3 regions of the Burkholderia sp. BCC1972 genome follow, and region 3 is predicted to be linked to each of the others. Evidence: riboswitches for the same ligand, from Rfam matches in the RefSeq annotation. Region 3 holds a riboswitch; each other region holds the start of a gene.
The links. Region 3 has a riboswitch for cobalamin ahead of U5798_RS33810 (FecCD family ABC transporter permease). Riboswitches for the same ligand answer to the same signal wherever they lie in the genome.
Positions count from the first base shown of each region.

Region 1: linked by a shared signal. The riboswitch ahead of cobW (cobalamin biosynthesis protein CobW) and the one ahead of U5798_RS33810 (FecCD family ABC transporter permease) in region 3 are both predicted to bind cobalamin.
Region 2: linked by a shared signal. The riboswitch ahead of cobG (precorrin-3B synthase) and the one ahead of U5798_RS33810 (FecCD family ABC transporter permease) in region 3 are both predicted to bind cobalamin.

Region 1 is NZ_CAJPGH010000015.1:57,696-68,250, forward strand. Features, by position in the region: gene U5798_RS21445 (low molecular weight protein tyrosine phosphatase family protein) at 1-121, opposite strand, end outside; gene U5798_RS21450 (DUF1993 family protein) at 153-725, opposite strand; gene U5798_RS21455 (YaiI/YqxD family protein) at 820-1,272, opposite strand; gene U5798_RS21460 (vWA domain-containing protein) at 1,335-1,871, opposite strand; gene U5798_RS21465 (ATP-binding protein) at 2,012-3,088, opposite strand; gene cobN (cobaltochelatase subunit CobN) at 3,085-6,891, opposite strand; gene cobW (cobalamin biosynthesis protein CobW) at 6,898-7,986, opposite strand; cobalamin riboswitch at 8,315-8,587, opposite strand; gene U5798_RS21480 (TonB-dependent siderophore receptor) at 8,739-10,555, shown strand, end outside.
Region 2 is NZ_CAJPGH010000015.1:36,811-47,365, reverse strand. Features, by position in the region: gene cobJ (precorrin-3B C(17)-methyltransferase) at 1-1,179, opposite strand, end outside; gene U5798_RS21390 (precorrin-2 C(20)-methyltransferase) at 1,176-1,910, opposite strand; gene U5798_RS21385 (precorrin-8X methylmutase) at 1,907-2,533, opposite strand; gene cobG (precorrin-3B synthase) at 2,526-3,890, opposite strand; cobalamin riboswitch at 3,997-4,188, opposite strand; gene cbiE (precorrin-6y C5,15-methyltransferase (decarboxylating) subunit CbiE) at 4,391-5,671, shown strand; gene U5798_RS21370 (cobalt-precorrin-5B (C(1))-methyltransferase) at 5,671-6,759, shown strand; gene U5798_RS21365 (cobalt-precorrin-6A reductase) at 6,756-7,487, shown strand; gene cobM (precorrin-4 C(11)-methyltransferase) at 7,531-8,259, shown strand; gene U5798_RS21355 (DMT family transporter) at 8,260-9,180, opposite strand; gene U5798_RS21350 (MarR family winged helix-turn-helix transcriptional regulator) at 9,298-9,834, shown strand; gene U5798_RS21345 (MFS transporter) at 9,845-10,555, opposite strand, start outside.
Region 3 is NZ_CAJPGH010000037.1:29,874-40,428, reverse strand. Features, by position in the region: gene cbiB (adenosylcobinamide-phosphate synthase CbiB) at 1-916, shown strand, start outside; gene cobD (threonine-phosphate decarboxylase CobD) at 909-1,928, shown strand; gene U5798_RS33835 (cobalamin-binding protein) at 1,925-2,842, shown strand; gene cobC (alpha-ribazole phosphatase) at 2,872-3,456, opposite strand; gene U5798_RS33825 (adenosylcobinamide-GDP ribazoletransferase) at 3,441-4,214, opposite strand; gene cobT (nicotinate-nucleotide--dimethylbenzimidazole phosphoribosyltransferase) at 4,207-5,262, opposite strand; gene U5798_RS33815 (ABC transporter ATP-binding protein) at 5,324-6,133, opposite strand; gene U5798_RS33810 (FecCD family ABC transporter permease) at 6,130-7,128, opposite strand; cobalamin riboswitch at 7,287-7,539, opposite strand; gene U5798_RS33805 (ATPase) at 7,694-8,044, shown strand; gene U5798_RS33800 (cell division protein ZapA) at 8,041-8,355, shown strand; RNA gene ssrS (6S RNA) at 8,437-8,618, shown strand; gene U5798_RS33790 (EVE domain-containing protein) at 8,690-9,151, shown strand; gene U5798_RS33785 (SIMPL domain-containing protein) at 9,334-10,074, shown strand; gene lgt (prolipoprotein diacylglyceryl transferase) at 10,189-10,555, opposite strand, start outside.

The DNA.
Region 1 (10,555 bases), on a different contig from region 3:
CATCCGCGTCGGGCGCGAGGCCCGCGGAGTCGGTTTCGATGCCGGGCCATGCGGCGAACACGGCTTCCGCCGTCGGGCTGAGCAGCCGGTTGCGGCTGCAGATGAACAGTGCCCGTGTCATGTCGCGTCGCGGTGGCCCGATGACGGCTCGCTCAACCTTGCGGAATCGTACCGGGCCGCACGTACGCGAGCATGTGCGGCACGTAGTCGGCCTTGCCGAGCTCGACGCCGTGATGACGCAGGATCGCGTACGCGGCGATCGCGTGGAAGTAGAACTGCGGCAGCGCCCAGTCGCGTGCGTACTGTTCGCCCGTCATGTCGAACGCGATCCCGTTCGGCAGTTCGAGCGCGATCGGCCGCGCGGTGCCGCCGTCGAGCGCATCCGGCGCGAGTTCGCCGAGAAAGGCCAGCGTGCCGGCGATGATCGCCTGCGCGTCGTCCGGCGAGCCGGGCTGCGCATCCGCGTTCCATCCTGCCTCGCGCAATGCCAGCAGCGCCGCCGGCAGCGCTTCGCCGCGCAGCCGGTAGACGGGCTCCATCGCCTGGAAGCACGAGAACCGCACCTGGGCGGCGAGCGGATACATGTCGGGCGCGAGCTTCAGCGTCATCACCGCGTCGGGCTCGGCGCCGGTGGCCTGCCGGTGCGCGACGGCCTTGTCGAGCCACGCGGATTGCGCGCGCAGCATCTGCGTATAGGTGGGAACGAGAAGTTGGGTCGGTGACACGCGTGCACTCCTGTGTTGGGGGTTCGTGCCACGATATCAGCGTCGGCAGAAAACCGCACCCCGGTTCGGCCGGGCCGCCCAAACGCGCCGTCGATTACGGCTTGCCGTGCCGCGCCAGGAACCGGTCGAGTTGCGACGCAAACGCCTTGCCGTCGCGCGCGCTGAACGGCGCCGGCCCGCCCGTGTCGATGCCCGCGCTGCGCAACTGGTCCATCATCGCGCGCGTCGACAGGCGTTCCTCGATGTTCTCGCGGCTGAACCAGTTGCCGCGCGGGTCGAGCGCATGCGCGCCCTTGTCGAGGACGGCGGCGGCCAGCGGGATGTCGGCCGTGATCACGAGGTCGCCGGCTTCCGCCAGTTCGACGATGCGCGCATCGGCCACGTCGAAGCCGGCCGGCACCTGGATCGCCTTGATGAACGGCGACGGCGGCGTGCGCAGGAACTGGTTCGCGACCAGCGTCACGCAGATTTCGGCACGACGCGCGGCGCGAAACAGCATGTCCTTGATGACGGCGGGACACGCGTCGGCATCGACCAGTACTTGCATGGCGGGTTGTTCCAGTGGGCAGAAAGCAGAAGCGGCGATCATAACGCACCGCCGGCCGGCCATCAGCCCGCAAGATCCGTGCGAAGCGCGTCGGCCGTCGTCCACTGCGCGCCCCATGCGGCGGTGAGCCGCGCGCCCTGCCCGATCCGCACGGCCGCATCGTCGAAGTCGACGAATACGACGTGATCGGCCGCCGCGGGCTTGGCCGGCGTCTCGCGCGTACGCCCGTCGGACAGCACCCACAGCCAGCGCTGCTTGCCGGGCGCGCGCCGCGCATCGCGCGCGAGCAGTTGCGCGGCGGCCGCGATGCCGTCCGCGAGCGGCGTGCCGCCGCCGCCGTCCACGGGTTCGAGCCAGCGCGCATTCCACCAGCGCGGCACGGCCGGGCCGAATCGCCGGGCGGCGCCCTGACCGCCGAAGCAGATCAGCGCGGTTTCGACGCGGTCGCGCGCGGCCTGGTCGAAATACGCGACGATCAGCCCCTTCGCGAGCGCGAGCCGGTCGTGCGACAGCATCGACGCCGAACAGTCGAGCACGAAGCAATGCAGCGCATGCGGCGTGCCCGCGCGTTTCCGGAAGCGCAGATGATCGTGATGCAGCTTGCCGACACGTTTCGCGGCGAGCGTCGCCGGCCACGCGACGGCCGTGCCGGCGGGTACCGCACCCGGTACGCGCGCGGCCGCGCCTGCCTGCCATCGAGGACCGCGAACGGCGTTCGCGGCGGCGCCGGCTCGATGGCTCAGCGTTTTTTTAGCGGCAGCGGCACCACGCTCTTGACGTCGCGCAGGCCGGCCGGCTCGGGCGGCAAGTAGCCCCAGTCGCCCTGGGATGCCGATGCATCGCCTTGTGTCTCGCCGTGCCGGTTGTCGGACTGCCGGCGTGCATCCGGCGGCGAATGAGCATCGCGCTCGCCACCGTGCTGCGACGATCCGTGCGACGGCGGCGTACCGGCATGGCGCCGGTGCCGCAGCACCGCTTCCGCCACGCGCTCGACATGCGACACCGTCACCGCGTCGGCCTGTTCCAGCGCGGCCAGCGCACGCGCGGCGCGCAGCATCACGAGATCGGCCCGCAACCCGTCGACGGCCGCGTCGATGCACAGTGCGCTGACGCGCGCATGGACCGCATCGTCGAAATCGAGCGCCGGCAGCCGCGCGCGCGCCGCATGAATCCGGTCCGCGAGTTCCCGCTGGGCCGCCGCGTGACGCGCGCGAAACGCGTCCGGATCGAGATCGAACGCGAGTCGCGCCTTCACGATCCGCTCGCGGTGGGCCGCGTCGAAGCAGTTCTCCAGCTCAACCATCAGCCCGAAGCGATCGAGCAGTTGCGGCCGCAACTCGCCTTCCTCGGGATTCATCGTGCCGACCAGCACGAAACGCGCGTCGTGCGCATGCGACACGCCATCGCGCTCGACGATGTTCACGCCGCTCGCGGCGACGTCGAGCAGCGTATCGACGAGCCCGTCGGCGAGCAGGTTCACTTCGTCGACGTACAGCACGCCGAGATGCGCACGAGCCAGCAAGCCGGGCCGAAAACGCACGCCGTTTTCGGCCAGCGCATGCGCGAGATCGAGCGTGCCCGTCACCTGCTCGTCGCTCGCCGACAGCGGCAGCGTGACGAATTGCCCTTCAGGCAGCAGTTCCGCCAGGCCGCGCGCGGCGGTCGATTTCGCGGTGCCGCGCGGCCCGCTCACGAGCACGCCGCCGAGCGACGGGTCGATCGCGGCGAGCAGCAGCGCCTGCTGCAGCGCGTCCTGCGCGACGAGCGCCGCAAACGGAAAAACCGCGCGCGCGCGGTGCATCGTCGGATCGGTCATCGCCGTCCCCCTTCCTGGAGTTGTTCGCTCGCGAGCCAGACCGCCTCGATCCGCTCGCGATAGTCGCCCGGCTGCTGCCACAGGCCGCGCTGCATCGCCTCGACGAAGCGTTCGCAGATGCCGTGCAGCGCCTTCGGGTTGTGCTGTTCGAGGAACGCGCGGGTCGCGTCGTCGAACAGGTACGCGTCGGCGACGAGCGCGTACTGGTGGTCGGACAGCACGCGCGCGGTCGCGTCATAGCCGTACAGGTAGTCGACGGTCGCCGCCATCTCGGCCGCGCCCTTGTAGCCGTGCCGCTTCACGCCGTCGAGCCATTTCGGGTTGACGACGCGCGAGCGGATCACGCGTGCGATTTCCTCGCGCAGCGTGCGCATCTTCGGTGCGACCGGGTTCGCATGGTCGCCGTGATAGATGCTCGGCTGCTGCCCGGACAGGTGCCGCACGGCCGCCGTCATCCCGCCCTGGAACTGGTAGTAGTCGTTCGAATCGAGGATGTCGTGCTCGCGGCTGTCCTGGTTCTGCACGACGACGTCGATCGTCGCGAGCCGCTCGCCGAATACGTCGGCCGCCGCGTCGCCCGCGCTGTTCTGCGCATACGCATGGCCGCCCCATTGGCGGTAGGCATCGGCCAGATCGGCGTCGGTCTGCCAGCGGCGCTGGTCGATCAGGTCCTGCAGGCCCGCGCCGTAGCTGCCCGGCCGCGCGCCGAACACGCGCCAGCCGGCGCGGCGTCGCGCTTCGTCGGGCGGCACGCCCTGCGCGACCCATTTCGCGCGTTCGCGCTCGATGCGCGCACGGATCGGGTTCAGTTCCTCGGGCTCGTCGAGCGCGGCGACGGCCTGCACGGCCGCGTCGAACAGGTGCATCAGGTTCGGGAACGCGTCGCGGAAGAAGCCCGACACGCGCAGCGTCACGTCGATGCGCGGCCGGTCGAAGATCTCGATCGGCAGGATTTCGAAGTCGGTCACGCGATGGCTGCCGTGCGCCCATTTCGGTCGCACGCCGATCAGTGCGAACGCCTGCGCGATGTCGTCGCCGCCGGTGCGCATCGTCGCCGTGCCCCATACCGACAGGCCGATCGCGCGCGGATAGTCGCCGTGATCCTGCAGATGGCGCTCGATCAGTTGCTGCGCGGATTTCAGGCCGAGCGACCATGCGGCCTGGGTCGGCACGGCACGTGTATCGACCGAGTAGAAGTTGCGGCCGGTCGGCAGCACGTCGGGGCGGCCGCGCGACGGCGAGCCGCTCGGCCCCGGCGGCACGAAGCGGCCGTCGAGCCCGCGCAGCAGCTGGCGCATTTCCTCGCCGCCGCACGCGTCGAGCGCCGGCAGCAGCGTCGCGCGGACGCGCCCGATCACCGCGAGCGTATGGGGCCATGCGCCGGGCGGCGTCGCGTCGGCGCCCGTGTTGCCGTCGGGCGCGCACAGCCCGTCCAGCCATTGCTGCGCGAGCCGTTCGAGCCGCTCGCGCGTATCGCCCGCATGGCGCCATGGCGATGCATCGAGCGCCTGCAGGATCGCCGGGCGCGGGCCACCCCACGGCGCGGCCCAGTCGGCCGCGAGCGGATCGAAGTCGTCGCCGAGTGCGAGATCGCGCGCCAGCGCGCCGATCAGCCCCGCCCGTGCGCCCTTGCCGTCGCCGACCGGAAAGCGCGCGAGCGCGAGCAGCGTGTCGCGGCGCTGGCGATCGGCCGGCGACAGGCCGAACACGTGCAGCCCGTCGCGAATCTGCGCTTCCTTCAGTTCGCACAGCCATGCATCGACGCGCGTCAGCAGCGCATCCTCGTCGCCCGCATCGCGCGGCGGCGACACGCTCAGTTCGTCATGCAGACGATGCTCGGCGATCGTCGCGAGGATCGTCTTGCGCAGCAGTTTCGCGCGCCGCGCATCGACCATCAGCGCTTCGTAGTATTCGTCGACCTGTCGCTCGAGGTCCTGCAGCGGGCCGTAGTTTTCCGCGCGCGTGAGCGGCGGCATCAGGTGATCGACGATCACGGCCTGCGCGCGGCGCTTCGCCTGGCTGCCCTCGCCCGGATCGTTGACGATGAACGGATACAGGTGCGGCAGCGGCCCGAGCGTGAGGTCGGGCCAGCATGCGTCGGACAGCGCGACGCTCTTGCCCGGCAGCCATTCGAGATTGCCGTGCTTGCCGAGATGGATGACCGCGTCGACGCGATAGGCATCGCGCAGCCAGAAATAGAACGCGAGATACGCGTGCGGCGGCACGAGATCCGCGTCGTGGTAGCTCGCGTAGTCGTTCTCGCCACGCGAGCGCGACGGCTGGATGCCGACGAATACGTTGCCCGCGCGCCAGCCGGCGATCGTGAAGCGCCCGTGGCGCAGCGTCGGGTCGGCTTCGGGCGGCCCCCAGCGTTCGTTCAGCGCGTCGCGCACGGCGGCCGGCAACCGCGCGAAACGCGCGACGTAGTCGGCCAGCGCGTAACTCTGAAACGCCGGGCGCAGCGCATGCACGGCCGCGTCGTTGGTCACGCCTTCGGTGAGTTGCGCGATCAGCGCGTCACCGTCGGGCGGCAGGTCGGCCACCGTATAGCCCGCATCGCGCAGCGCCGCGAGCACGCGCAGCGCCGACGCCGGCGTGTCGAGCCCGACGCCGTTGCCGATCCGCCCTTCGCTTTGCGGATAGTTCGCGAGAATCAGCGCGACACGCTTGTCGGCGTTGTCGAGCGTGCGCAGCCGGCACCAGCCGCGCGCGAGCGCCGCGACGAACGCGATCCGCTCGGCGTCCGGCTGGTAGCGCACGACGTCGACCTCGGTGTGCGGGCAGCGATACGCGAGCCCCTTGAAACTCACTGCGCGCGTGACGATGCGCCCGTCGACTTCGGGCAGCGCGATGTGCATCGCGATATCGCGCGCATGCAGGCCCTGGTTGTCGGCCACCCACGCATCGCGATTGCCGCCGGACAGGATCACCTGCAGCACCGGCGCGTCGCCGGCAAGCACGTCATGTTCGGGGCTGTCGATGGCGCCGGCCGCGAACGCGGTCGTGTTCAGCACGAGCGCGACGCCGTGCGTGTCGCAGAGCTGCGTGATGACCTCGCGGCTCACCGCATCCTTCAGCGACGTCACCGCGACCGGCAGCGGATTCAGCCCTGCGTCGATCAGCGCGTCGGCCAGCGCGTCGAACACGGCCGTGTTCGCGGCCTGCCAGTGCGCGCGATAGAACAGGATCGCGACGACGGGCGCGCCGGGCGTCCAGCGCGGCCGCCAGTCGTCGACGCTCGCGCGGTCGCGCGCCGGGTGATACAGCGCGGCGGCCGGCAGCGGGCGCGGCGGCTCGGGTTCGTCGCCGAACCCGAGCGTGTGGAAGGCAATGCTGCGCAGCAGTGCGCCGGCGTTGTGCGCGCCGCCCTCGCGCAGATAGCGCCACCACAGCCGGCACAGATCCGGCGTGACGGTGCTCTTCGCGACGAGGTTCGGATCTTCCTGCAGGTCGCCCGAGAACATCGCGAGCCGCTGCCCGCGTTTCGACGCGAGCGACACGGCCTGCTCGATCCCGTACGGCCAGTACGTTTCGCCGCCGAGATGATCGATCACGACCGTCTTCGCGTGGCGCAGCACGTCGTCGACATAGAAATCGACCGACGCCGGCTGGCGCAGGAACGTGACGTTCGCGAGCCGCACGCTCGGGAAACCGGCCGGCAGTTGCGGCACGACGCTCGCGAGCAGCGACAGCGTCGTGTCGGCCGAACTCAGGATCACGATGTCGGCCGGCTGCTGGTCGATCCGGACGACGCCCTGCGTATCGTCGACGAAGCCGCCCGGCGTGGTGCGCAGCAGATGCATCGTGCGTTACGCCTGTTGCGGCTCGGCCGTGCACGCAGCGTCGAACGCGCGCTGCAGCGCGGCCGCGTCGAGATCCTCGCCGATCAGCACGAAGCGGCTCGCACGCGTTTCGCCGTCCTGCCAGCGGCGGTCGAAATAGCTGTCGAAACGGCGGCCGACACCCTGGATCACGAGCCGCATCGGCGCGCCGGGCAGCGCGGCGAAGCCCTTCGCGCGGTAGATCGTGTGCGCTTCGACGACCCGCTGCAGCGCGGCGATCGTGGCTTCGCGCGTGCCGGCGTCGCCCGACACGACCACCGAGTCGAAATCGTCGTGATGGTGATCGTGATCGCCGTCGTCGGCCGAGCCGTGATGGTCGTGACGCAGGTGGATCGTTTCTTCCGATGCCGACTCGAGGCCCAGCAGCATCGCGAGATCGAGTTCGCCGCGCGTCGCGCGCACGATCTTCACCTGCGGCGGGATCTCGTCGCGGATCGCGGTTTCGATCTGCGCAAATTCCGCGTCGCCGACGAGATCGGCCTTGTTCACGATCACGAGATCGGCGGACGACAGCTGGTCGGCGAACAGTTCGTGCAGCGGCGATTCGTGGTCGAGGTTCGGATCGGCGCGGCGCTGCGCGTCGACGGCCTGCGGGTTTTCCGCGAACTGGCCGCTCGCGGCGGCCGGCCCGTCGACGACGGTCACGACCGCGTCGACCGTGAAGCTGTTGCGGATCGTCGGCCAGTTGAACGCCTGCACGAGCGGCTTCGGCAGCGCGAGACCCGACGTCTCGATCAGCACGTGGTCGATGTCCGCACGGCGCTCGACGAGCGCTTCCATCACCGGATAGAACTCTTCCTGCACGGTGCAGCACAGGCAGCCGTTCGCGAGTTCGTACAGCTGGCCCGCCGCTTCGCCCTGCGCGCCGTCGGCATCCTCGCAGCCGATGCCGCAGCCCTTGAGGATCTCGCCGTCGATGCCGAGTTCGCCGAATTCGTTGACGATCACCGCGATGCGGCGGCCTTCGGCGTGCTGCAGGATGTGGCGCATCAGCGTCGTCTTGCCGCTGCCGAGAAAGCCCGTGACGATCGTGACGGGGAGCTTGCGTAGGGTCATGGTAGGTCTGGTGTCGAAGAAGGAATCAGGACGGGATCGTCGCGTCGGTGGCGGCGAGGCAATTCATCGGGCGAAGCGCAGGAAGATCGCCGCGTGATCCGCGCGGACAGCCGCACGACGGGCGGAACAACGAATCGGACATGACGCTTCCTTGCGAACGGTCGACATCGTGAATGCCAACACGGCTGCCGCCGGCCCTGCCCGCGCCGCCTGCCGTTCGCCGTGCCGGCCCGGGCGCGTTCGCGCGGGGGCAGATCGGCGGAGGAAGCGGAAAACACCGGGCGTCGGGCCTGCTGCGGCCGTGGACGATGCGCCGCCTCCCCGCGGCGCTGAACCCCAACGTTTAGGCCGGTATCCGGGCTGGCGAACACGCCGCTTCGCCTTCCCGGATGCGCGCGGCATCCAGTGGCGGTCGTCCGCCTGCACGCGGCACGCGGCAGGCGGCGAAGCGGCGCTGCATCGCGCTGCGCGCGACACGTTCGCTTACCGTTGCGGGGGCAGCACAGGTTGGCTCGACTGCGGTGCAGGCAGGCTCCCTGTTTCCCGTTTAACTGCGCGCGCCGGAGCGGCACGCGCGAGCACCAAAACGCGTGCGAGTGTAGGCGGCGGTGCGGGGAGCGTCAAGGCGAGCAGCCGGCGGCGAACGCGAATGATTGTCGTTTTCAACTAGTCGAGATAAACTTCACCCGACAACAACGAAACCACTGCGCAACGGCAATGTGAGGCAATCACTCAGTCATCCTTAAATCTTCATGTCGAAACGACAGATATCCGGGCGGCACTTTCCTGTGCTGGCCCTGTCGCTGTGCTCGATCGCCGGTGTCGCCTCCTTCCCCGCCCCGGCGGCCGAATTCGACGACGAACTGCCCGCGGTCGAGGTGCGCAGCCGCCGTCACCCAAACGATCCGCGCGCCGAAAGCGTGAGCACGGCAACCCGCACCGCGAGCCATCCGCGCGACGTACCGCAAACGATCGACAGCGTCGCGGTCGAGGAAACGCTGTCCTATGGCGGCCGCACGCTGGCCGACGCGCTGGCCGGTGTGCCGGGTGTGTCCAATACGTCGGATACGCGCTTCGATTCGTTCCGCATTCGCGGCTTTTCCGCCGCGGGCGACCTGCTGCTCGACGGCATGCGCGACGACGCGCAATACGTGCGCAGTCTCGGCAACATCGAACGCGTCGAAGTACTGAAGGGGCCGGCGGCGGCGCTGTACGGGCGCGGCAGCGGCGGCGGCGTCATCAACCGGATCACCAAGCAGCCGCTGCCGGAAAACTTCGGACATCTGTCGGCGGCGACCGGCAGTTATGGGCGGCTCGGTGCGTCGGTCGATCTCAACCGGACCCTGTCGAGCGCATGGAGCGTGCGGCTGAATGCCGGACGCGAATACGCGGGCAGCTTCCGCGACCATGTCGACGGCACGCGCCAGTACGTCGCGCCGTCGATCAAATGGCGGGGCGCGCGGCGCAGCTGGCTGCTGCAGTTCGAATACGACGCGTACCGACGCGTGCCCGATCGCGGCATGCCGGCGCCGGTCGCCGTGCTCGACGCGGCCGGCAAGCCGGTCGCGTACTCGCTGCCGTCCGCGCGGCGCGCAACCTTCTTCGGCGCGGCGGGCCGCGACACCATCCGCGACGCGAACATGAACTGGCGCTCGGTCTTCACGCACGCGTTCGATGACGGCTGGGAGCTGCGTCATACGCTGGGCGTGCTGGATTTGCGCAGCACCTTCGACAATACCTACGTCACGCAAAGCTACGTCACGAAGCCGCGCGACTATCGGCGCGTGCAGCGAGCGCGCTACCTGCAGGACATGACGCATCTCAACGTGCAGACCGGCATCGAACTGGGCGGCAAGGTCGCGACCGGACCGGGGCTGCATCATCTGCTGTTCGGCATCGAATACGGCTGGCAGAAACGCAGCCCGACGCTCTGGCAGGCCGACGCGGCGCCGGTCCCGATCGGCGGACCGGATCGTTTCGCACTGGCCGGCTCGGCGCCGCGCCCGTATGCGATGAATCGCCACCGTGTCAGCGACTACGCAATCTTCGCGCAGGACCGCATCGACCTCGGCCGAGCGTGGAAGCTGCTCGGCGGCCTGCGTGGGGAACGCTTCGACGTCGCTTCGACCAACGCGCTGAACGGTCTGCATTCGCGGCGCACGACGACGGCCTGGAGCCCGCGGCTCGGCGTCGTGTGGTCGCCGGTCGGCGCGCACAGCGTGTATGCGTCGTACAGCAAGAGCTTCGCGCCGGTCGGCGGCGACCTGATCGGCATCACGCCGGACGCGCGCGGCAACGCCAACGATCTCGGCCCGCAATACAACCGCCAATACGAGATCGGCGTGAAAAGCGACTGGCGCGACGGCGCGCTGAGCACGACGCTCGCGCTGTTTCAGCTCGATCTGTACAACCGCCGCGTGGCCGATCCGGTTCGGCCGGGATTTTTCGACCTCACCGGCCTCGAGCGCAATCGCGGCCTGGAACTGGGCGTCGCCGGCCGGCTCGTGGGCGACTGGTTCGTCCGTGGCGGCATCGGCTGGCAACACGCGCGGGTGGTCGACGCCGAGCC
Region 2 (10,555 bases), on a different contig from region 3:
GACGCGCCGGCCTTCGGCCGCGAGTTCGAACGCATGGCGTGCGCGCTGCATTTCCTCGCGATTGTCGGTGCCGTGCACGCGCTGGTCGCTGCGGAACGGGCCGGCCATGTTCACGTAAGTCGTGTAGCCGAGGATGTCGGTCGCTTGCGCGAGCGCGGCGCGGGCGGCCGGCGTGAGCCATGCGGCACCGCCCGGGCCGAGGCCGAGTACGGTCAGGCGCCCGCGCGCGCGGCCGAGCGTGGCGGGATCGACAGGATGCGACGCCACCGCGCACGCAAGGCCGTTCGATGCCGGACGCAGCGTATGCGCGACACGCAACGTGCGGCCGAGCAGCGTGGCCGCATCGGCAGGCGCGTCGCTGTCGGCATCGACGAAACGCAGCGGCACGTCGAGTGCTCGCGCGGCTTCCTCCAGCGCGGATTCGCCGATCGCCGATGCCGGCGCGACGAGGGCGGCGAGTGCGAGCCGCGCGAGACCTTGCCCGGCGAGCATGGCGTCGATGCGCACGGCGAGCGCTTCGCCGGCGTGCACGGCATCGGCGGCGAAGCCAACGACCACGCTGCGCGGATGGATCACGAGTTCGTCGCGTGTGCCGCGCCATGCGTCGGGCGTCACGCGGATCGCATGCGCGGCCGCATCGTCGCGCGGCAGCGCGACCTCGTCGAGCCACGCCGCTGCGCCGTCGACGCGCGTCGATGCACCGGCAAGCAGGTCGGACACGAAGCGCTTGCCCTGCGCGAGATCGGCCAGCGCATAGCCTGCGGGCGGATTGAGCACGCAGGCGCCGAAGCGCAATTCACCGCTGGTCGTGATGGCTGGCGCGACGCCGACGCATTCGGCGATTTCGCGCGCGATCACGTTGACGCCCGTCAGCCCGCCGAGCAGCGGCACGACGGCCGAGCCATCCTCCGCGACCGCGAGCACGGGCGGTTCGACGCCCTTGTCGGCGAGCGCGGGCGCGAGGCAGCGGATCACGATGCCGGCCGCGCACAGCGCGACGATCGGCAAGCCGCGCGCATAGAGTTCGCGCAGGTGTGCGCCGAGTTCGTCGAACGGCACGTCGGCATCGACGCGCGACGCGAGGCCGTGCACGCTTGCGCCCGGATAGCGTGCCTGGATGCAGCGCGCGGTGTCCAGCGCGCCCGCGCCGAGAATCACGATCGCGGGCGGGGTCGTCATCCTTGCCATTTTTCCCCCGGCACGACGAGCAGCGAGAAATACGGCGATGCCATCGGGTCGACTTCGTCGAGCGGCACGATGCGCTGGTTCGCCATCGTCGCGCGCTCGACGTACAGCGCGCGTTTCGCGAGCCCGAGTTCGTCGAGCACGCGCCGCACCTTGTCGAAATTGCGGCCGAGCTTCATCACGACGGCCGCGTCGGCCCGTGCGAGCCGCTCGCGCAGCTCGGGTTCGGGCAGCACGCCGGACAGCACCGACAGGCTCTGGTTGCGATAGACGAGCGGCTGGCCGAGCACGGCCGTGCCGCCGAGCATCGCGCACACGCCCGGGATCACCTCGGTGTCGTAGCGTGGCGCGAGGCGGTCGTGCAGGTACATGTACGAGCCGTAGAAGAACGGGTCGCCTTCGCAGATCACCGCGACGTCGCGGCCTGCATCGAGATGCGCCGCGACGATTTCGGCGGCCGTATCGTAGAAGTCGGCGATCACCGTCTCGTAGCAGAGCGGCGGCGGCAGCGCCTCGGTCGTCACCGGATAGATGAGCGGCAGTTGCGTCTGCCCGTCGAGCAGGTGCGCTTCGACGATGCCGTACGCATTGCCTTTCTTGCCCTTCGCGACGAAATACGCGACCACCGGCGCCGCCTGCAGCACGCGCAACGCCTTGATCGTCATCAGTTCAGGATCGCCGGGGCCGACGCCGACCCCGAACAGCCGTCCGCGCGCGGTCGTCACTCGACCTCCGTCGCGAGTGCATTGACCGCGGCGGCGGCCATCGCGCTGCCGCCGCGCCGGCCGAGCAGCGCGACGTACGGCACGCCGCGGCTGTCGGCATCGAGCATCGCCTTCGATTCGGCCGCACCGATGAAGCCCACCGGAAAACCGAGGATCAGCGCGGGGCGCGGCGCGCCGGCATCGATCATGTCGAGCAGGTGGAACAGCGCGGTCGGCGCATTGCCGATCACGACGACGCTGCCCGCGAGATGGGGGCGCCACAGCTCGAGCGCGGCGGCCGAGCGCGTGTTGCCGAGATGGCGCGCGAGATCGGGCACCTCGGGCTCGCCGAGCGTGCAGATCACGCGGTTGGCCGCAGGCAGCCGTGCGCGCGTGATGCCTTCGGCGACCATCCGCGCATCGCACAGGATCGGCGCGCCGGCCGCGAGCGCCGTACGGCCCGCCGTGCCCGCGCCGGCCGAGAAGCGCAGGTCGTAGACGACATCGACCATCCCGCACGCATGGATCACGCGCACCGCGAGTTTCTCGAGGTCGGGCGGAACCTGCGACAGGTCGGCCTCGGCGCGGATCGTCGCGAACGACTGGCGGTAGATTTCCTGCCCGTCGCGAATGTAGTCAAGCATCGGTGGTGTCCTGGCTGTGCCGCGCGCCCGTCAAACGGGCCGCGGCCTGGTCAATCGTCAGATGGCGCGCGAGCGGGGCGCCGAGGCCCTCGGCCGCGTCGCGCCGGTAAAGGTCGTAATGCGCGGGCGCTACTGCAACGAGCGTGTGCGTCGCGGGATGCGGCAGCGCGCAGTGGCGTTCGCACCCGGTCAGGTGCACGTCGACCGGCTGGCCGATGCGCGCGGCGAGTGCGAGCGCGTCGCGTTTCGTGTCGGCGCGCGCTTTCGCGCAGCCTGCGCTGCCGGCGCAGGCGACGAGCGTCGCGAGCGGGTCCGTCGGCCGGCACACGAGGCCGATCGACGCGAGCGCGTCGAGCGTGGCCGCTGCGCGTTCGTTCGGCACGCCATGGAGAAACACGCCTTGCCACGGCGTCATCGACAGCGTGCCGTCGCCGCCGGCTTCGGCCAGCGCGGCAAGCTGTTCCAGCTGCGTCGCGTCGAGCCGCCCGAGTATGCATTGCGCGCCGACGTTGCAGCGGGCCGGATCAAGCGACGGGCGTACGCCGAAACGCAGCTTCGGGTCGGCACTCGTGCGCCGCCAGCCGGCGAGCGCGGGATCGGCCGTGAGCGGGAAGGGCAGGCCGTGCTGCGCGTGATCTAACAACGCACGTTCGCCGGCTGTCGCGAGCACGGCGCGCATCCGCGTGACATCGGCCGGCGCGAGATCGAGGAACGCGAGCAGCAGCGCGCGGACCAGCGCGACGGCCTGATCGGGCGACACATCGACCGACGCGGGCCGGTCGCCCTCCGCGACGGGCGGGCAACCGGCCAGCCCGGCCGCCATGCGTACCGCGCCGTCCGCGCGGCGCCACGCGGCGAGCCAGATGTCGTGCGGATGATCGAGCGCCGCGACCGATTCGCCGCCATCGAGCAGGATCGAGAATTTCGGCGACAGCTCGCCGCGGCGCGGCTCGCCGGCCAGCATGTCGAGCAGCGGAATGGCGAGCGCGCGGCTGTCGACGAGTGCGGCGGGATCGTGCCCGGCGAGCGGGCTGAGCAGGAGGTTGCGGACGTCGTCGCTCGCGGCGAGCGCGGCCGTATCGGCGCTCGAGCCTGCCGTCGCATCGACGCGCGGGCCGAGCCCCGCGTCGAGCAGGGCGCGCGTCAGCGCATCGGCGGCGCCGTCGCGAATGCCGCGCAACTGGAGATTCGCGCGATTGGTCGCGTCGATCGCGCCGGAGCCGTATTGGCGTGCTGCATCGGCAATCGCGCGCGCCTGGCGCGCATCGAGCCGGCCGCCCGGCAGCTTGATCCGGCACAGCCCGCCGTCGGCGGCCGCGACCACGCGCACGAGCCCCGGGCAAGCCGACGGGCGCACGACGGGCGACGCAGGAATCGAATCGGGGGCGGAACTCAACGGGATACCGGGACAGTGTCGCGCCGCGGCCAACGCATCGGTACACCCCGCCCGACGCCGACTGGCACGCACGCACTTTCTGGCCGGCAGGTCTCCTGGCTGACAGGTCGGCGCCGGCTCCCGGCCTTCCCGGTGAAACCAGTGGCATGAGGGGGAGATCGGCTCGCTGTCTACAGTTGCGGGGGCAGCCACAGCGGCGCGCGGCGCGCCCTGTGTTCCCTCTTCGGCCCCGAAGGGCACCGGCGAACGAACGGCCGTAGGATACCCGATTTCGACCGCGATTCGCGACCGGATGGCCGTTTGCGGCGGGCGAAACGGGCAGCGGCCGTGCGCCGGCGGGCCGGCAGATGAAACGCGGGAGGGAACACGGTACCATGCCGTTCTTTGCAATGCGGACGGCGGCGCCGGCGCTTTCGCGGCCGGGCGGCGACACGATGGAATCGAACGATGGGGAAGAGTGCATGACGGCGTGGCTGACGGTAGTGGGCATCGGCGACGACGGTTACGCGGGGCTCGGCCGCAGCGCACGGCGCGCGCTGCTCGACGCGACGCTCGTGGTCGGCGCGAAGCGGCATCTCGACATGCTGCCCGCGCGGCTGCCGGCCGCGCGCGAAGCGTGGCCGTCGCCGTTCGACCTGGCGGGCGTGCTCGCGCGGCGCCCGTCGCCCGTGTGCGTGCTCGCGAGCGGCGACCCGATGCTGTTCGGCGTCGGCGCGACGCTCGCGCGCCAGCTTTCCCCCGACGAATGGCGCGCGCTGCCCGCGCCATCGTCGCTGTCGCTCGCGGCCGCGCGCCTCGGCTGGACGCTGCAGGACGTCGGCGCGGTCTCGCTCGTCGGCCGTCCGCTCGCGACGCTCGCGCGGCATCTGCTGCCGGGCCGGCGCCTGTTCGTGCTGAGCGCCGACGGCCGCACGCCGGCCGCCGTCGCGGCCGAACTCGCCGCGCGCGGTTTCGGGCCGACGCGCCTCAGCGTGTTCGAACATCTGGGCGGCCCGCTCGAGCGGCGTCTCGACGGCCTCGCGCAGGACTGGACCGTCGCCGAAACGGCCGCGCTCAACCTGATCGCGCTCGACTGCCAGGCCGGCCCCGACGCGCCGCGTCGCGCACTCACGCCCGGCCTGCCCGACGACGCCTATCGTCACGACGGCCAGCTCACCAAGCGCGACCTGCGCGCGATGACGCTCGGCCGCCTCGCGCCCGCGCCCGGCGAGCTGCTGTGGGACGTCGGCGCGGGCAGCGGCTCGATCGGCATCGAATGGATGCGCGCGCATCCGTCCTGCCAGGCGATCGCGATCGAAGCGCATGCGGAACGGCAGCGCTTCATCGAGCACAACCGCGACGCGCTCGGCGTGCCGGGCCTGCAGCTCGTCGCGGGTCGTGCGCCCGATGCGCTTGCCGGGCTTGCCACGCCCGACGCGATCTTCATCGGCGGCGGAGCAACGGCGCCCGGCGTGCTCGACGCGTGCTGGGCGTCGCTGAAACCCGGCGGCCGGCTGGTCGCGAACGCGGTCACGCTGCAGGGCGAGCTGGCGCTCGCCGCGTGGCGCGACGCGCACGGCGGCACGCTCACGCGCGTGTCGCTCGCGCATGCCGAACCGCTCGGCCGCTTCGACACGTGGCGCCAGCCGCTGCCCGTCACGCTGTACGACGTGCGCAAGCCCGACGCGGCCGAGATGGCCGATGCGATCGACGCGGCCGGGTCACTGAGCCCGGCGAACCCGGCAAACGCCACGGACGCGTGATGCGCGACGAAACCCCCGAACAGCCCGCGCCGCTACGGTTCGGCTATACGACCGGCAGCTGCGCGACCGCGACGTCGCTCGCGGCGGCCCGGCTGCTGCTCGCGGGCCACGCGGACGACGCGGTCGAGATCGTGCTGCCGAAAGGGCAGCGCGTGATGATGCGGCTCGCGTTCTGCCGGACCACGGCCGACGGCGCCGAAGCCGGCACGATCAAGGACGCCGGCGACGATCCGGACGTCACGCACGGTGCGCTGATCGTCGCGCGCGTCGCGCTCGCAGCCGCGCCGGGCGTGCGTTTTCACGCGGGGCCCGGCGTCGGCACGGTCACGCGCGCGGGGCTGACGCTGCCGGTCGGCGAACCGGCGATCAATCCGGTGCCGCGCCAGATGATGACGACGCACCTGGAAGCGCTGGCGGCCGAACAAGGCTACGCAGGCGGCTTCGACGTGACGATCGGCGTCGAAGGCGGCGAGGCGCTCGCGCTGAAGACGATGAACCCGCGCCTGGGGATCGTCGGCGGGCTGTCGATCCTCGGCACGACCGGCATCGTGCGGCCGTTCTCGTGTTCGGCCTATATCGCGTCGATCCACCAGGGTATCGATGTCGCCCGCGCAAACGGCATCGCGCATATCGCCGCGTGCACGGGCAACGCAAGCGAGGACGCGATGCGCGCGCACTACCACCTGCCCGACATGGCGCTGATCGAGATGGGCGATTTCGCGGGCGCGGTACTCAAGCACCTGCGGCGCGCACCGGTCGCGCGGCTGTCGATGTGCGGCGGCTTCGGCAAGCTCAGCAAGCTCGCGGCCGGCCACCTCGACCTGCACAGCCGCCATTCGAGCATCGACCTGCCGCTGCTCGCGCAATGGGCGGCCGAAGCCGGCGCGAGCGATGCGCTGCAGGCCGCGATGCGCGCCGCGAACACGAGCCAGGAAGCGCTGAAGCTGGCACGGGCCGACGGCGTGCCGCTCGGCGATCTCGTCTGCGCGCAGGCGCTGCGCGTCGCACGCGACATCGTGCCGCCGTCGGTCGCCGTCGAAATGTTCGCGATCGACCGCCAGGGCCGCTTCGTCGGGGAAGCGCGATGAGCGCGCGCATCCTGCTGCTCGGCGGCACCGGCGATGCGCTGAAGATTGCACGCGCGCTCGGCCCGCATCACGTGTACAGCCTGGCCGGACTCGGCAAGGTGCCCGACGACCTGCGCTGCGACGTGCGCGTCGGCGGCTTCGGCGGCGCCGCCGGGCTGGCCGCCTATCTGCGCGATGCCGGCATCGGCCTCGTGATCGACGCAACGCATCCGTATGCCGCGCAAATCAGCGCGAACGCCGCTGCCGCGACCCGCGACGCGGGCGTGCCGCTCTGGGCGCTGCGCCGCGCGCCCTGGACGCCGCAACCGGGCGACGACTGGCGGATGGTCGCCGACTGGGCCGGCATCGAAGCCGCGCTGGCGCCGTTCAGGCGGCCGCTGTTCACGCTCGGCCGCGCACCGCTCGCGCACCTCGACACGATCCCGCCGCACCAGTTCTGGCTCGTGCGCTGCCTCGACGCGCACCCCGGCAACGCGCAGGCGCAGATCATCGCCACGCGCGGGCCGTTCACGCTCGACAGCGAGCGTGCGCTGTTCGCGCTGACGGGCATCGACGTCGTCGTCAGCAAGAACAGCGGCGGCGCGGCCACCGAGGCCAAGCTCGATGTCGCACGCGAACGCAGGCTGCCGGTCGTGATGCTGCGGCGGCCGCCGCTGCCCGATGCCGACCGCGCGTTCGACTCGGTCGCGGCACTGCTCGACGCACTCGATCCGGCCGCGCGCGCATGACGCGGCGCGGCGGATCATCCAAAGAATTGACGGAGAATTTTCGATGACGGTGTATTTCATCGGCGCGGGCCCCGGCGACCCGGAGCTGATCACGGTGAAGGGCCAGCGCCTCGTGCGCACGTGCCCGGTGATCCTGTATGCGGGCTCGCTGGTGCCGGCGGCCGTGCTCGACGGTCATCGCGCGGAGCAGGTCGTCAATACGGCCGAGCTCGACCTCGACGCGATCGTCGCGCTGCTCGCGGCCGCGCATGCGAAAGGGCAGGACGTCGCACGCGTGCATTCGGGCGACCCGTCGCTGTACGGTGCGATCGGCGAGCAGATCCGCCGGCTGAAGGCACTCGGGATTCCCTACGAAATCGTGCCGGGCGTGACGGCCACGGCTGCGTGCGCGGCGACGCTCGGCGTCGAGCTGACGCTGCCCGGCGTCGCGCAGACGGTGATCCTCACGCGCTTCGCGGGCAAGACGACGATGCCGGAAGGCGAAACACTCGGCTCGCTCGCCGCGCACCGCGCGACGCTCGCGATCCATCTCGGCGTGCGCCATCTCGCGCGCATCGTCGACGAGGTGCTGCCGCATTACGGCGCGGACTGCCCGGTCGCGGTGATCTATCGCGCAAGCTGGCCGGACGAGGAGCGCGTGACGGGTACGCTCGCGGACATCGCCGGCAAGGTGCAGGGCACGCAGATCGAGCGCACCGCGCTGATCCTGATCGGACGCGTGCTCGACGCCGAAGGGTTCGCGGATTCGACGCTGTACGCGAGCGCCGGCTGATCACGCGCGCGCCGGCCCGGGCGCGGCGTGCCGTTCGCGCAAGTGTGTGTAGAGCGCCGCGCCGATCGTGATCGCGCCGCCGACGAAATAGACCGGCGATGCCGATTCGCCGAGGATCAGGATCGAAGCGGCGATACCGACGACGGGAATCAGGTTGAGCACGACCACGCTCCAGTACGACGGGTTGTCGCGTGCGCCGTGAAAATAGAACAGGAACGCGAGCGTGAACTGCAGCACGCCGATCGCGAGCGCGGGCCACACGGCCGACCATGGCGGCAGGCGGTGCAGCCCATGGCTGCCGTCCGCGTCGACGCCCAGCAGTACGAGCGCGAGCACCAACGAACCAACCTGCTGGATCAGCAGCATCGCCGTCGCGGAAGGGATCGTCACGGCCTGCGTCGACAGCGACACGTACAGCGCGGCCACCATCACGCCGGCGAATACGAACGCGTCGCCGCGCAGCGATGCACGGCCGTCCGCCGATGCATCGCCGAGCGTGATGACGACCACGCCCATCAACGCGACGACACCGGCGACCAGCAACCGCCGGTCGATCCGGAACCGGAACAGCACGATGTTGAATGCGAGGATACCGAGCGGCTCGAGCGCAAAGATCACTGCCGTATGCAGCGCGGACGTCGATTGCATGCCGACGAACCCGAGGTAGTACGCCCCGCACGGTTCGAGCATGCCGATTAGCGCGACGATGGCAACCTGCGCCGGAGCAAAGCCAAGGCCGGCCAGGCTGACACGTTGTGCCGCGGCGAGACACGCGAGCACCGCGACGCTGGCGGCGACCTGCAGCACGATCAGCCACGCGGGCGACAGTGCAGGCAGCGCCATCTTGCTGAACGGAATCGCGACGCCCCAGCACAGCGTCGCCATGATCAGGCATCCGGTCTTGCGCGCGCTGTCGTTCATGCATGGACTCCACGGGGCAGATCGCATCGGCACGTAGAATGCGGACGTGCGGCTGACATCGTCGAAACGATGATTTAAATTATATGCGTGACGCACACATATACTAGGAGCACATCCGTGAAAAGGCAACGGCTGAACAATCTGCTGGGCGCGCTCGCGCTTGCGCTGAACGACCGGGTAGAGGACGCGATCGCCCGCGAAACCGGGCTGCACGGGTCGAGCGCGGATGCGCTCGTGCTGTTGTCGCAGGCCCATGCGCTGACGATCGACTCGCTGGCGCGGCAATTGATGCTCGTGCATTCGTCGGCCGTGCGGCTCGCCGAGCGGATGGCGCAGGAGGGGCTCGTCGAGCGCGAGCCCGGCGAGGACAAGCGGACGGTCGTGCTGACGCTGACCGAGGCCGGGCACGCTGCGGTACAGCAGATCCTGGCCGCACGCGGATCGGCGATCGCGGATGTCACGCGCACGCTGACGCCCGAGCAATGCGCGCAACTGATGCCGATCTGCGAGCAACTGGTCGGCACCTTGGCCGACGACATGCACAATGCGATCCGCGTGTGCCGGCAGTGCGACGAGGATGCGTGCGACTTGCGGCGCTGTCCGTCGGAGCGGGCTTACCGGCGGTTCGCCGCGGAACGGGACGCGGGCGGCTGACGCGGGAGCCCTAGGCGCGCGCCACCTGCCGCGCCAGCCGCGGCGCAAACCCGGCCGCCAGCGCGAACAGCACGACACACAGGCACGCCATCGCGATCCACGCGGGCGTCAAATCGGCGAGATGCTGGCGCACGATGCCTGCCGCGAACGGGAACAACCCGGCGATCAGATAACCGATACCCTGCACGAACCCCGTCAGCGATGCGGCATCGGCCGGCGTCGCCGCATGATCGACGGTAACGATCAGCGACAGCGGAAACAGCGCACCGATCCCCGCGCCGAGCAGCAGTGCAGCCGGCAGCGCGAGCGCGTCGGGCGCAGCCAGCATCACCAGCAATCCGACGAACAGCGACGCGATCGCCGCATGCAGCGCGGGCCGGCGATCGGGCAGGCGGTCGATCGTCGCCGAGATCGTCAGCCCCGCGACGACTTCCGCGAGCGTCACGCCGCCGAGCAGGCTGCCGGCCGCCGTCGGCGACCAGCCGAGCCGCATGTAGTACGGCGGCAGCCACGCGAGCACGAGCGTGTAGGCGCCCGTCGCGATGCCGAAGAACAGCGCGAGCCGCCACGCGCGCGGCGAACGCGACGGCCGCGCCTGCGACGTCGAGGCCGGCCCGGCCGCGAACCCGTCGCCGCCGCGGCTGGCCAGCGGCCAGGCCAGCGCGGCAACCGCCGCCGGCACCGCCCAGCCCGCGAGCGCGGCGAGCCAGCCCCAGCGTGC
Region 3 (10,555 bases):
GATGCTCGCGGTCGCGGCCGCGATCGTCGACCGCGCGATCGGCGAGCCGGCCGGCTGGCATCCGCTCGTCGCGTTCGGCCGCCTCGCCGCACGCATCGAAGCCGCGCTGAACACGGGCCGGCGCGGCCGCATGGTCGGCGTCGCCGCGTGGCTCGCGGCCGTCGTGCCGCCGGTGGCCGTCGCGGCGTGGCTCGTCACCGTGCTGCCGTGGCCGCTCGCGGCGGCACTGCACGTCGCGCTGCTGTGGTTCGCGCTCGGCGCGAAGAGCCTCGCCGACCATGTCGCGCCGATCGCCGCCGCGCTGCTGCGGCACGACCTCGCGGCTGCGCGCACGCTGACCGCGCGCATCGTGTCCCGCGATACGAGCGACGCCGACGAAGGCGCGCTGTCGCGCGCGGCCGTCGAATCCGCGCTCGAAAACGGCAACGATGCGATCTTCGGCGCGCTGTTCTGGTTCGTCGTCGCGGGCGGTCCCGGCGCGCTGCTGTTCCGGCTTGCGAACACGCTCGACGCGATGTGGGGTTACCGCACGCCGCGCTTCCTGACCTTCGGCTGGGCCGCCGCGCGTCTCGACGATGCGTTGAACTGGCTGCCCGCGCGCCTCACGGCCGCAAGCTACGCACTGCTCGGCGATACCGCCTCCGCGTGGCGCTGCTGGCGCACGCAGGCTCGTCACTGGGACAGCCCGAACGCGGGGCCCGTGATGGCAGCAGGCGCCGGCAGCCTGAACGTGCAGCTCGGCGGCCCGGCCGTCTATCACGGCGAGATCGAGGATCGTCCGGCGCTCGGTACCGGCGCGTCTGCCACCGCCCTCCACATCGTCGCCGCGCTGTCGCTCGTCACGCGCACGCTTGCCCTGTGGCTCGCGCTGCTGGTCGCGAGCGGCGCACTCGCCATGGCCACCCATCATGTCTGATACACGCATCGCGCACGGCGGCAACCTGCATGAAGCCGCCCGCCGCCACGGCATTCCGTACGACGCGTGGCTCGACCTGTCGACCGGAATCAATCCGGTCGGCTATCCGGTGCCGCCCGTCCCGGCCGACGCGTGGCGCCGGCTGCCCGACGACGGCGACGGCCTCGCGGCCTGCGCCGCGCAGTACTACCACGCGCCCGATCCCGCCCACGTGTTGCCGGTTGCCGGCAGCCAGGCCGCGATCCGCGCATTGCCCGCGCTGCTGCCGGCCGGCGACGCCGGCGTCGCGACGCTCGCGTACGGTGAATACGCGCCCGCCTTCGCGCGCCACGGCCATCGCGTCGTGCCGCTCGACATCGGTGCCGATACGCTGCCGGCGACGCTGCGTCACGTCATCGTCGGGAATCCGAACAACCCGACCGCCGAGTTCGTGCCGGCCGGGCGCCTGCTCGGCTGGCATGCGCAGCTCGCGGCACGCGGCGGCACGCTGATCGTCGACGAGGCGTTCGCCGATACGGGCGCATCGCAGTCGCTCGCGCCGCAGGTCGATCGCCCGGGGCTCGTCGTGCTGCGCTCGGTCGGCAAGTTCTACGGGCTCGCCGGCATCCGCGCGGGCTTCGTGCTCGCGAGCCCCGACCGGATCGCCGCGTTGCGCGACTTACTTGGCGCGTGGACGGTCGGCGGTCCCGCACGTCACGCGGTGACCGCGGCGTTCGCCGATCGCGCGTGGCAGGCCGTCGCCCGCGAACGGCTCGCGGCCGACGGCGAACGTCTGGCGGCATTGCTGCGCGCGCACGGCTTCGCGGTTCGCGCGACGCCGCTCTTCAGCTGGACCGACGATCCGCGCGCCGCGGCGCTGCATGCGGCACTCGCGACGCACGGAATCTGGACGCGGCACTTCCCGACGCCGTCGAGCGTGCGCGTCGGCCTGCCGGGCAGCGAAGCCGAATGGCAGCGCCTCGGCGACGCGCTCGCGCACTGCGTGCCGCGGCTGCAACCGGCCTCCGCATGAAGCCGCGCACGTTTCGCCGGCTCGCGCCGGCCGCGATGGTGGCCGTGCTCGCTCACGCGCCGCTCGTGCGCGCCGACGTGTCGGCGCGCGACGACGCCGGCAATGCCGTCACGCTGCCTGCACCCGCGCAACGCGTGATCAGCCTCGCGCCACACGCGACCGAACTCGTCTACGCGGCCGGCGGCGGCGCGAAGCTCGTCGGCACCGTGACCTACAGCGACTATCCGCCCGCCGCGCAAGCGGTGCCGCGCGTCGGTGACAACAAGGCGCTCGACCTCGAACGTATCGCTGCGCTGAAACCCGACCTGATCGTCGTCTGGCGCCACGGCAACGCGGAGCGGCAGACCGACGCGCTGCGTGCGCTGCACATCCCGCTGTTCTTCAGTGCACCGAAGCATCTCGACGACGTGTCGTCGTCGCTGCGCCGGCTCGGCACGCTGCTCGGCACGCAGCCGGCGGCCGATGCGGCCGCGGCCGCCTATGCGCGCGATATCGCGGCGCTGCGCGCACGCTACGCGGCGCGCGCGCCCGTCACGATGTTCTTCCAGGTTTGGGACCGGCCGCTGACGACGCTCAACGGCACGCACCTGATCAACGAAGTGATCGAGCTGTGCGGCGGCCGCAACGTGTTTGCGTCGCTCAAGCCGCTCGCACCCACCGTCACCGACGAGGCCGTGCTCGCGGCAAATCCGGAAGCAATCGTGACGACCGGCGCCGGTGCGACGCGTTCGAACGAACCGCTGCCGAGCCTGGCGCGCTGGCACGCGTGGCCCGCGCTGACGGCCGTGACGCGCAACAACCTGTTCGCGATCGACGGCGACCTGCTGACGCGGCCGTCGCCGCGGATCGCACAGGGCGCGGCGGCGCTGTGCGAGGATCTCGATGCCGCGCGTGCGCGGCGGCCGGCGCGCTGATTCACGCGCCGCTGGCGCATGGCGCGCGCCTACGCGTCCCAGTGCATGACTTCCCATGCTCGCGCGTCGTGGTCCGCGCGCAGCCAGACCACGCCGCTCGTCGGCACCGGCCGTGACAGCAGCGTTTCGAGCGGGACACGCAATACTTGCGACGCGAACGCGCGAATCACGCCCCCATGCGTGACGACCCATTGCGATTCGTCGAACTGCGCAATCGCATCGGCCTGCCGTGCGACCCGCTCGACGAACTGTGCAACGCTTTCGCCGCCATGTGCGCACGCATGCATCAGGTCGGCGGCCCACGCATCGAGTGCCGCGCGGTCGATGTCGTCCCAGCGCTGCATTTCCCACGCGCCGAAGTCCATTTCCTGCCAGTCGGCATCGCACCGCAACGGCACATCGAATGCCTGCGCGAGCCGTTCGGCAACCGACAGGCAGCGCGTCGACGGGCTCGTCAGGACCTGTACGGGCAACGGCACGCCGAGTGCCGACAGATGCGCACGCACGGCCTGCACGCCGGCATCGGCCGGCGCGGCGAGCGGCACGTCGCTGCGACCGTAGCAGATGCCCGGCTCGACACCGACGGCCGGATGACGGATCAGGACGACGTCCATCCGAGCACCACGAGATAGATCGCCAGTTCGCACAGTTGCTGCGCGAAGCCGAGACAGTCGCCCGTATAACCGCCGATCCGCTTCACGAAATAGCGGGCGGCCCACACGCGCACGAGCACGAGCGCCACGCACGTAGCGATGCCCATGCGCCAGTCGGGCCAGAACAGCCAGGGCAATCCGAATGCGGCCGCGACGCCCGCCGCGCGACCGCCCATCCGCTGCGCGACCGGCTTCGCCTTGCCTTCGGGCCGCACGTAGTCGAGCGTCATCAGCAGGCTCACGGCGGCCGCGCGGCTCGCCGCATGCGCGGCGATCATCGTCCATGCAGCGCGCAGCGGCAGCATCGACGCAAGCGCCTGCCATTTCAGGCCGAGCGTGATCACGAGCGCGACCGCGCCGAACGTGCCGATCCGCGAGTCGTGCATGATGCGCAGCACGTCGTCGCGCGTATAGCCGCCGCCGAACGCATCGCAACTGTCGGCGAGGCCGTCCTCGTGGAACGCGCCGGTCGCGAGCAGCGTCGCGGCCATCGACAGCCCGACCGCGATCGAAGGAGGCAACACGCGCAGCGCGACGAGATAGACGAGCGCGCCCCACGCGCCGACGCACGCGCCGACGAGCGGGAAATACCGCGCAGCCTGGTCGAGATCGCCGGCCGCGTAGCCGATCGAACGCGGCACCGGCACGCGCGTGAAATAGCCGAGCGCGACGAAGAAGTAGCGCAGTTCGGCGCCCGCGCCGCGCGCGCGGTCAGGCATCACGATCGTCGACGCCGGCGGATTCGAAGCTCGCCATCTCGCTGAGGAACGCCGCGGCCGCGCGCACCAGCGGCAGCGCGAGCGCCGCACCGGTGCCTTCGCCGAGCCGCAGGTCGAGCGCGAGCAGCGGCTTCGCGCCGAAATGCTCGAGCATGCGCCGGTGGCCGGCCTCGTGCGACGTATGCGAGAACACGCAGTAGTCGCGCACGCCGGGCGCGATGCGCTCGGCGACGAGCAGCGCGGCCGTCGCGATGAAGCCGTCGACGAGGATCGTCATCCGCTCGCTCGCGGCCGCGAGATACGCGCCCGTCATAATCGCGATCTCGAAGCCGCCGAACGTCGCGAGCACGTCGAGCGGCGCGATCGCGTGCGAGTGCTTGACGAGCGCACGGCCGAGCACCGCGCGCTTGTGCGCGAGGCCCTGGTCGTCGAGACCCGTGCCGCGCCCGACGCACGCGTCGATCGGCACGTCGAGCAGGCGGCTCATCAGGCACGCGGCCGACGACGTGTTCGCGATCCCCATCTCGCCGAACCCGATCACGTTCGTGCCGAGCGATGCATGCAGACGCACACGCGCCGCACCGGCGGCCAGCGCCGTCATCGCCTCGTCGCGCGACATCGCCGGCTCCGCCGCGAAGTTGCGCGTGCCGCGCGCGACCGGCAGCGACACCAGCCGGTCGGACAGCGGCAACGGCGACGCGACGCCCGCATCGACGATCTCGAGCGTGCTCTGCGCGACGCCCGAGAACGCGTTGATTGCCGCGCCGCCGGCCAGGAAATTCGCGACCATCTGCGCGGTCACCGCCTGCGGATAGGGGCTCACGCCCTCGGCCGCGATTCCGTGGTCGCCGGCGAACACGATCGTCACCGGGCGCTGCACGACCGGCCGCTCGGTGTGCTGGATCAGGCCGATCTGCAGCGCGACCGCCTCGAGCTGGCCGAGGCTGCCGGGCGGCTTGGTCTTGTGGTCGATCACATGCTGCAGGCGTGTGCGCAGCGCGTCGTCGAGCGGCGCGATCGCGGGCGGGAAGTGGGTCGGAGTCGTCATCGGGGAGTCGTGTCGTGGGCGCGGCACGCGCCGCGCATCGAAGGAATCGGAACAGGATAGGTCATTGTCGCGCAGGCCACGCCGGCAGCAGCGCATCGCGGCCGTTCTCGCGGATCAGCACGAGCGGATAGCCGAATGCGTCGCTCGCGCGCTCGGGCGTCAGCACGTCGTGCACGGCGCCGGCCCATGCGCGGCCGCGACCGTCGAGCAGCAGTGCATGCGTGGCGAAACGACGCGCGAGATTCAGGTCGTGACACGAGAACAGCACCGTGCGCGGGCCCGTGCCGAGCCATGCAGTCAGCGCGGTCAGGCAGTCGATCTGGTGATGCAGGTCGAGATGCGCGAGCGGTTCGTCGAGCAGCATCAGCGGCGCATACTGGCACAGCGTCGCGGCCAGCGCGACCCGCTGCCGCTCGCCGCCCGACAGCGACAGCACGTCGCGCGACGCGAGTGCGGTCAGGTCGAACGTCGCGAGTGCATCGTGCGCGGCCGCGCGATCGCCGTCGCGCTCCCAGCCCCAGCCGCCGAGATACGGAAAGCGGTTGAGCAGCACCGTGTCGAACACCGTCGCGCTGAACGCGTCGTGCAGTTGCTGCGGCATCAGCGCGCGGCGCTGCGCGAGTTGCTCGGGGCGCCATGCGGCAAGCGGCCGGCCGTCGATCTCGACCTGTCCGCCGGCGGGCGGCTGCAGCCCCGCGAGCGTCGCGAGCAGCGTCGTCTTGCCCGCGCCGTTCGGCCCCGCGACACACCAGATCTCGCCGGGGCGGAAGGCCTGCGTGAACGCGGCGAGCAACGTGCGCGCGCCGGCCTTCAGCGTCAGGTCGACGGCCGCATAGCTCAGGTCGACGGCGTGCAGTGCGGCATCCGTCATCGCATCGGCCTCCTCAACAACATCCACAGGAACACCGGCACGCCGATCAACGCGGTCATCACGCCGACCGGCAACTGCGCGGGCGCGATCGCGGTGCGCGCGAGCAGGTCGGCCGCCATCACGCCGCCGCCGCCCGCGAGCATCGCGGCCGGCAGCAACATCCGCTGGTCGTTGCCGAACGCGAGCCGCAGCGCATGCGGCACGACGAGGCCGACGAAGCCGATCGTGCCGGCCGTCGTCACCGCGGCCGCGGCGGCCAGCGACGCGACGAGATAGATCCGCACGCGCACGCGCGCGACGGGCACGCCGAGCGCGTGCGCGGTCGCGTCGCCGCGCAGCAGCACGTTCAGTTGCGGCGCAGCCGGCAGCGCGACGCAGGCGGCCAGCAACAGCGCACCCCATGCGAACCACGGCGCCGTCACGCCGTTCAGGTCGCCCGTGAGCCAGAAGATGATGCCGCGCAGCCGCGCATCGGGTGCGAGCGACAGCAACAGCGTGACGAGCGCGCCCCACCCTGCCGCGATCACGACGCCCGTGAGCAGCAGGCGCGGCGACGCGTCGCGCGCATCGCCGCGCCACAGCTCGCGGCGCGCGAGGCCAAGCACGAGCGCGACCGAGACGAGCGAGCCGGCAAATGCCGACACGTCGACGAGCCACCACGCGCCACCGGCGATCATCGCGACGAGCGCGAAACCGGCCGCGCCGCCGGACACGCCGAGCACGTAGGGTTCCGCGAGCGGATTGCGCAGCAGCACCTGCAGCAGTGCGCCGGCCAGCGCGAGCAGCGCGCCGCACGCGAAGCCTGCCAGCGCACGCGGCAGGCGCAGTGTGCGGACGATATCGGCGAACAGCGCGTCGCCGCCATGCGGCACGAGCGATGCAAGCGCCTGCCACGGTGACATCGGCACGCTGCCGATCGACAGCGACGCGACGAACAGCAGCGCGACCACGGCGGCCAGCGCGGCCCAGATCGCGGCAGCGCGCGCGGCGCTCATGCCGTGCACGGCCGCGCGCATGACGCGCGGCGCGTCCGCTCGAGGTTGCCGGCCGGGCGTGACTGGGACGCCGAGCGGACGATTGGGGTCAGCATCGAAGAACATTCCGTGAAGCATTGCGCGCCCCGCCTCCCCGCAGGCCACGCGTCATGAAGCCCGTGCGGGCTTCCCGTCTCGGCCGGTATCCGGGCTGGCGGCGGTCCGGCTCGCCTTCCCGCGCGTGTCACGCGCAGTGGCCCGCGCCCGCATGCGACACCTGCATGCAAGACGCGCCCGAGCCGGCCTGCGTCAAGGGACGCGGCCGCTTACCGTTGCGGGGGCAGCGCAGGTTGGCACGCTCCCTGAGCGCGCGCCCTGCTTCCCGTTTAACCGCGCGTGCCACGCGCGAGCACCGAGGCGGCGCCAGTTTAGGAGCGGGTTGCGCGAGCGTCAAGGAAGCATCCGGACACGTGCGGGAAGCACCGATTCACGGCGAGAAGCAGGGGTGTTACGACTGGAAACGTTACAGATGTCGGATTGCGCGTTATTCCGCGCTAAAATGCTGGGTCTTTAGAGGACGCAGCAAATGCTCAACGAACTCGAAACCTTATCTCAAAATATTGGCCGTCTGATTTCGCTGAACAAGCGCTATCACGCGGAACGGCTCGCGCTCGAAGAGCAGGTCGCGCAATTGCGCACGGAAGCGGACACGGTCCGCGCGGAACTCGCGGAACTGCGCGACGAACGCAATGCGCTCGCGGCCGAGCGTGACACGCTGTCGGCAAAGATCGACGACGCCCAGGTGAAACTGAACGCGATTCTCGAAAAGCTGCCGCGCACGAAAAGCGCGGAGCAAGCCGACAACCAGCTCGACCTGCTGGATGCGCAGGCGCGTCCGGATGGCGATGACGCGGCCAGCCACGGAGAACATGCATGAGCACCAAGCAGATCGAAGTCTCGATTCTCGGTCAGCCCTATCGGCTCGCCTGTTCGGCCGAGACCGAAGCGGCGCTGCTCGAGGCAGTCGCGCGCGTCGACGCCGAAATGTCGAAAATCCGCTCGAACAGCTCGGTACGCGGCACCGATCGCATTGCGGTGATGGCTGCGCTGTCGCTCGCATCGGAATTGCTGCGGCTGCAAACGAGCGTGCGGCACGGTGAAGCATTTCCGGCGGAGGAAATCCGTCGTACAATGCACCAGATGAACGAACAGCTCGGCGCGGTGCTCGCACAGCACGAGACGCAGTAACGTTTTAATCGATGCGTCGATTCCCCTTGATCTCGGCGGTCAACGGTGGTCAAATTGGCGCATCGAATCACAGTTCAGTCAGCTTCCCTGCCTGGTTCGCCAAGGTCATATATTCCTTGAACCAATGCCATGTGCACGGTTGCGGAAATTTGTAGCACGGGCGCGCGCGTCACTCTGTCTGATGTACCCGAAGTGCTGCTAACTGCGACCAATTCTGAACCCCAGGTTCAGGATGCCGGCCTAGCGGCCAAGGCGGGGGCCTATCCAACGGCATCGGGCACGTCCCGGTGCCGTTTTCTTTTGTAGCAGCCTCTTTCTGCGTCGATCACGATCCATGCAATACTGGCTGATGAAGTCCGAACCGGACGAAGCAAGCATCGACGATCTCGCCAACGCCCCGCAGCGCTCGCTGCCGTGGACCGGCGTGCGCAACTATCAGGCGCGCAATTTCATGCGCGACACGATGAAGATCGGCGACGGCGTGCTGTTCTATCACTCGAGCTGCCCCGAGCCGGGCATCGCAGGCCTCGCGGAAGTGTCGTCGACACCCTACCCCGATCCCACGCAGTTCGATCCTGCAAGCCCCTATTACGACCCGAAATCGACGCAGGAAGCACCGCGCTGGTTGCTCGTCGACGTGCGCTACGTGAAAAAGTCGCCGCTCGTGCCGCTCGCCGCACTGCGCGAACACGACGAACTCGCCGACATGCGCGTGCTGGCCCGCGGCAACCGGCTGTCGATCACACCGGTTACGCGCGCCGAATGGCGCTTCATCACCGAGAAGCTGATGAAGTAGGCGCACGCCAAAGGTCAAATCTGGTCAGCACACGCGTGGCGACACGGAACTCGCGGGTCTTTTGCGCAGCCTAAGCAACCGCTGTCGACCGATCAGGCCGGCCGCCGTTTATTTCGTCGCGCGGTACGCCCGCGTCGTGCACGCGTGATCCGCGTGCGCGCCCTCGCACAAGGAGTCCAACAATGACCAAGAAATCCGCACTCGCGCTGTCGCTCGCCCTCGCCGCCGCCGTTCCCGTCGCGCTGACGCTCGCGTCGCCCGCCGCGCACGCGCAAACCGCGAACCCGCATTTCCCCGAGCCGGCCGGCGTGCTGTCGCTGTCGTCGCAGGCCAGCGCCGACGTGCCGCAGGACATCATCCACATCACGCTGTTCTACGAGCAGCAGGCCAAGGACCCGGGCAGCCTCACGGCGCAGCTGAACCAGCGCGCCGACGCGGCGCTGTCGCAGGCGAAGGGCGTGTCGGGCGTCACCGCGCATACGGGTGCGTTCTCCGTGTATCCGAGCACCGATCGCGACGGCAAGATTTCCGCGTGGCGCGGGCGTACCGAGGTGGCGCTCGAATCGCGCGATTTCGCCGCGGCGTCGAAGCTCGCGGGCCAGTTGTCGAACCTGATGCAGGTCGCGAACGTCGAGTTCTCGCTGTCGCCCGAAGCGCAGCGCACGGCCGAGCAGAAGCTCACGACCGAGGCGATCAAGTCGTTCCGCGCACGCGCCGACGAAGCCGCGAAGGCGTTCGGCTACAGCAGCTACACGATCCGCGACGTGAACGTCGGCAGCGGCCGCAACGTACAGCCGTACCCGCGCATGATGGCGATGGCCGCGGCGCCGATGGACAGCGCGAAGATGAGCGCACCGATCGCGGTCGAAGGCGGCAAGGCGACCGTGTCGGTCACCGTCAACGGCTCGGTGCAGATGAAGTAACGCGCCACGCGCGGCTTCTGTCTGAAACGAAAAACGCCGGCCCGAGGGCCGGCGTTTTTCATGGACGTGCGCGTTGTCGATGCGCGCATCGATTGCGCGCGCATCGATTTCGCGTCACGCGGCGGCGTTTGCCGTACGGCGGCGATATGCCCAGACCATCAGCGCGACACCTGCAAGGATCATCGGCAGCGACAGCCACTGCCCCATCGACAGGCCGAGCGCCAGCAGGCCGAGGAAGTCGTCGGGCTCGCGCGCGAACTCGACCGTGAAGCGTGCGAGGCCATAGCCGATCAGGAACAGCGCGGACACGGCGCCCATCGGCCGCGACTTGCGCGAGAAGAAGAACAGCGCGAAGAACAGCGCGATGCCTTCGAGCGCGATTTCATAGAGCTGCGAAGGATGGCGCGGCAGCATCTGGTATTGCATGAACACGTCGGCGAGATGCCACTTCTCGACAAGCTCGGGATGCTTCGGCAGCCAC